Regions from separate parts of the Streptomyces sp. NPDC001889 genome, predicted to be linked through region 2. Evidence: predicted binding sites of a transcription regulator. Region 2 holds the regulator's gene; the other holds the start of a gene.
The links. Region 2 encodes HspR, which represses chaperone genes until heat shock. Its sites were predicted from a motif close to TTGAGNNNNNNNNNCTCAA; they were not measured.

Region 1: the regulator HspR is predicted to act here: its motif matches at 1,383-1,401, upstream of lon (endopeptidase La).

What each region holds. Positions count from the first base shown of each region.
Region 1 covers NZ_JBSFER010000007.1:81,680-84,069, forward strand. Annotated here, with positions in the region: gene lon (endopeptidase La) at 1-1,360, opposite strand, end outside; gene ACWCRA_RS09395 (RNA polymerase sigma factor) at 1,507-2,112, shown strand; gene ACWCRA_RS09400 (zf-HC2 domain-containing protein) at 2,172-2,390, shown strand, end outside.
Region 2 covers NZ_JBSFER010000039.1:33,939-36,328, forward strand. Annotated here, with positions in the region: gene dnaJ (molecular chaperone DnaJ) at 1-779, shown strand, start outside; gene ACWCRA_RS33270 (heat shock protein transcriptional repressor HspR) at 781-1,233, shown strand; gene ACWCRA_RS33275 (helix-turn-helix transcriptional regulator) at 1,620-2,390, opposite strand, start outside.

The DNA.
Region 1 (2,390 bases), on a different contig from region 2:
CGAGGAGGGCCGCCGCCGGGTCGCCCCGGAAGTCCGAGCCGACCTTGTCGATCTCGTCCAGCAGCACCACCGGGTTCATCGACCCGGCCTCCTTGACCGCCCGGACGATCCGGCCCGGCAGCGCTCCGACGTAGGTGCGCCGGTGGCCGCGGATCTCCGCCTCGTCCCGGACACCGCCGAGCGCGACCCGGACGAACTTCCGCCCCATCGCGTGCGCGACGCTCTCGCCGAGGCTGGTCTTGCCCACCCCGGGCGGGCCCACGAGCGCGAGCACCGCGCCGCCGCGCCGCCCGCCGACCACGCCGAGCCCCCGGTCGGTGCGGCGCTTGCGCACCGCGAGGTACTCGGTGATCCGCTCCTTCACATCCTCCAGGCCCGCGTGCTCGGCGTCGAGGACGGTCTTCGCGCCCTGGATGTCGTACGCGTCCTCGGTGCGCTCGTTCCACGGCAGTTCGAGAACGGTGTCGAGCCAGGTGCGAATCCAGGAGCCCTCGGGGCTCTGGTCACTGGAGCGCTCCAGCTTCTCGACCTCCTTGAGCGCGGCCTCGCGCACACGCGGGGGCAGATCGGCGGCCTCGACCCGGGCCCGGTAGTCGTCGGACTCCTCGCCCTCCGCCTCGCCGTTCAGCTCGCGCAGCTCCTTGCGGACCGCGTCGAGCTGGCGCCGCAGCAGGAACTCGCGCTGCTGCTTGTCGACGCCCTCCTGGACGTCCTTGGCGATGGACTCGGCGACATCCTGCTCCGCGAGGTGCTCGCGGATCTGCTCGGTGGCGAGCCTGAGCCGGGCGACCGGGTCGGCGGTCTCCAGGAGCGCGATCTTCTGGGCGGTGCTCAGGAACGGCGAGTAACCCGCGTTGTCCGCGAGCTGGGACACATCGTCGATCTGCTGCACCCGGTCCACGACCTGCCAGGCGCCGCGGCGCTTGAGCCAGTCGGTGGCCAGGGCCTTGTACTCGGTGACCAGCTCGGTGAGCTGCCCGGGCAGCGGGGCGGGGACGGATTCGTCGATCCTGGTGCCCTCGACCCAGAGCGCCGCTCCGGGTCCGGTGGTGCCCGCGCCGATGCGCACCCGGCCGACGCCCCTGATGAGCGCGCCGGGGTCGCCGTCGGAGAGCCGTCCGACCTGCTCGACGCTGCCGAGCACGCCGATCGCCGCGTAGTTCCCGTCCACTCGCGGAACAAGCAGCACCTGCGGCTTGCTGCCACCGGTGGGGTGGAGCGCCTGCGCGGCCTCCACCGCGGCCCGCACCTCGGTGTCGGTCAGGTCGAGCGGCACCACCATTCCGGGCAGCACGACCTCGTCGTCGAGGGGCAGCACGGGCAGGGTGAGCGGTGTGACGGTCTGGGACTCAGCAGCCATGATCTCCCCTTAGGCAGTGAAGTTGAGCTATGTGGACTCAATGCATGGGGCCGCCCGGATGTTCCCGCCCCCGTGTTCGCTGTGAGCGATCACCCCGGAGCGGGCCGGCCGAGAACCGGACGCACCTCCGCGCGCGATAGAGGGGTGTGAGATGGACCCGCCCCGCGAGGGGAGACACCGAGGCCGACGGCGCGCGGGACGACGCGGCGCTGCTCCGCGCCGTCACCCGGGGTGACGCCGACGCGCTCGCCGCGCTCTACGACCGCCACGCGGGCTGGCTGCACGCCCGGCTCGCCCGCCGCTGCCCCGACCCGGAGACCGTGCGCGAGGTGCTCCAGGACACTTTCGTCACCGTCTGGCGCTCCGCCGCCTCCCACCGGGGCGGCGAGGCGGGCGGCTGGCTCTGGGTGATCGCCGCCCGCCGGCTGGTCGACGCCCAGCGGGCACACGCGAGGGCCGGCCGCCCGCGCCCCGGACCCGCGTGGTCACCGAGCGTGCCGTCGGCGGAGGACCGGGTGCTCGCCGGTCTGGAGTACGGGGATGTGGGCGCCGCGCTCGACCGGATCTCCCCGGAGCTGCGCGAGGTCCTGCGCGCCACCGTCATCGACGGGCTGACCACCCGCGAGGCCGCCCGGGTGCTGGGGATACCCGAGGGCACCGTCAAGACCCGCGCCCTGCGGGCCCGGCGCGAACTGCGCGCCGCACTGGACCTGCTCGCCCCGGAGACCGGCCCGCTGGGAGGCACGGCATGAGCGGTACGAACGACACGGGCGGCACGAAGGGAACGAGCGGCACGAAGGGCACGGGCGGCATGGGCGGCTGGCATGTGAGCGAGCGCCTCGCCGGGGAGTACGCGCGGGGCACGGTGACCGAACCCGACGCCTGGTCGCTGGAGACGCACGTCGAGAAGTGCGGGCCGTGCGCCGCCCGGGTCTCCGGCGCGGTGCGCGCGGGCGCCGCCGGTCCCGTGCTCGGCCTGGTCCGGGAGGCCGTCCTGGCCGAGACGGCCCCGCGCCCCCGGCCCGTACCG
Region 2 (2,390 bases):
GCCCGCGCACCCAGGCCCGGCGCGGCCAGGACATCGAGTCCGAGGTGACGCTCAGCTTCACCGAGGCGGTCGACGGGGCCACGGTCCCGCTGCGGATGTCCAGTTCGGCGGCGTGCAAGGCCTGCGCGGGCACCGGAGACAAGAACGGCACCCCCAGGGTGTGCCCGACCTGTGTCGGCACCGGACAGGTCTCGCGCGGCGGCAGCGGCTCCTTCTCGCTCACCGACCCGTGTGTGGACTGCAAGGGCCGGGGCCTGATCGCCCAGGACCCCTGCGAGGTCTGCAAGGGCAGCGGGCGCGCCCGTTCCTCGCGCACCATGCAGGTCAGGATTCCGCCGGGCGTCTCCGACGGCCAGCGCATCCGGCTCCGCGGCAAGGGCGCCCCCGGCGAGCGGGGCGGCCAGGCCGGTGATCTGTATGTGGTGGTCCATGTCGGCGACCACCCGGTCTTCGGCCGCAAGGGCGACAACCTCACCGTCACCGTGCCGGTCTCCTACCCGGAGGCGGTGCTCGGCGGCGAGGTGAAGGTGCCCACCCTGGGCGGCCCCCCGGTCACCCTGAAGCTGCCCGCCGGCACACCGGGCGGCCGGACCATGCGCGCCCGCGGCAAGGGAGCGGTCCGCAAGGACGGCACCCGGGGTGACCTGCTGGTCACCGTCGAGGTCGCGGTTCCCGAGGAGCTGAGCGACAAGGCGAAGGAAGCGCTGGAGGCCTACCGCGAAGCCACCGCGGAGGAGGACCCGCGGGCCGAGCTGTTCCAGGCCGCGAAGGGAGCATGACATGGACGGAAGGCGCCGCAATCCCTACGAGCTGACCGAAGAGTCGCCGGTGTATGTCATTTCGGTGGCGGCTCAGCTCTCCGGTCTGCATCCGCAAACGTTGCGGCAGTACGACCGGCTGGGTCTGGTCTCGCCCGGCCGCACCCCCGGCCGGGGGCGGCGCTACTCCGCCCGGGACATCGAGCTGCTGCGCACCGTCCAGCAGTTGTCCCAGGACGAGGGCATCAACCTCGCCGGGATCAAGCGCATCATCGAGCTGGAGAACCAGGTCGCCGCGCTCCAGGCGCGGGTGGCCGAGCTGTCGTCCGCCGTGGAGAACGCGGCGGTGGCGATCCAGCAGCGCGAGGCCCAGGTGCACGCCTCCTACCGGCGCGATCTTGTGCCGTACCAGGATGTGCAGCAGGCGAGCGCGCTGGTGGTGTGGCGCCCCAAGCGGCCCGGGTCCGGGGACTGACCGGCCGGCCCGGGGGCCGGCGGCCCGCGCGGGTCCCGGCCGCCCCGGAGACCGGCCGCCGGTCCCGGCCGGGGTCCCGGCGGTTCTGCCCGGCGTCCGCGCCGGTCCCGGTGCCCGGCCTCCGGTCTCCCTGGCCGGAAGGTTTCGCAGGGTCCGAGCGGCTCCGCGGCGGATGAACCGCCCTGGGGGCCGCTCGGCCGCGTACCGCCCCCGTCCGGCCTCCCGGCGGCGCCCCGGGGCGGACAGGCCGTCAGGCGGCCCGTAAGGGGCTCCCACGGCCCCCGCCATCGACATCGCCCCCGGTGCGTCCGCACCGGGGGCGATGGTTTTTGGCCTTTCCGCCCCGCCCGGCCCCTCGGGGCCGGGCGGGCGCACCGCACGGGGCGTCAGGAGTCGTGCTCCAGGAGCTTCGACTGCGCGATCAGATACCCCAGCTGGGTGCGGCTGCCGCTGCCCAGCGACGACCCCAGCTTGGCGATATGGGCCCGGCAGGTCCGGACATTCATCCCGAGCCGACGGGCGATGGCCTCATCCACATGCCCCTCCACCAGCAGTTTCGCGATGGATCGCTGCACCCCGGTGATGCCGTCCAGGTCCGGTCCGTAGCTCACCGGCTCCTCCCAGGGCAGTCCGTGCAGCCAGAACTGCTCGAAGACCCCGACGAGATACTCCACGATCCCCTTGTGCCGCAGCTCCAGCGCCGAGAGCCGGTCGCTGCTCGCCGGGATGAAGGCGACCCTGCGGTCCACGATGATCAGCCGGTCGATTATCTCCTCCAGCGTCCGCACCTCCACCCCGGAGGGCCCGACCTGCTCCATATAGGCGAGCGTCGCCGGGTGGTGCCTGGCGGTGTGCTGGTAGAGCGTCCGCATCCGCACACCCCGCTCGATCAGCGGTTCCACCCTGCGCAGCGCCTTCTCCAGGATGTGCGGCTGCCGGCCGCTGCCCGGCTGGACGGTGAGCAGTTCCTCGGTGCAGTCGGCGGTGACCTGGTCGAGGGTCGAGTTGATGCGGTTGAGGCCCTCCAGGACGGTTACGCCCTGGGGAGCGGTGGAATTCTGAGCGGTGAACGCCATGAATGGCTCAAGAGCGTCGGTCAGAGCCACCGTTCGGCGTCGGCGCTCTTGGATCTCCCGCTCAATGGGGTGTATCAGCTG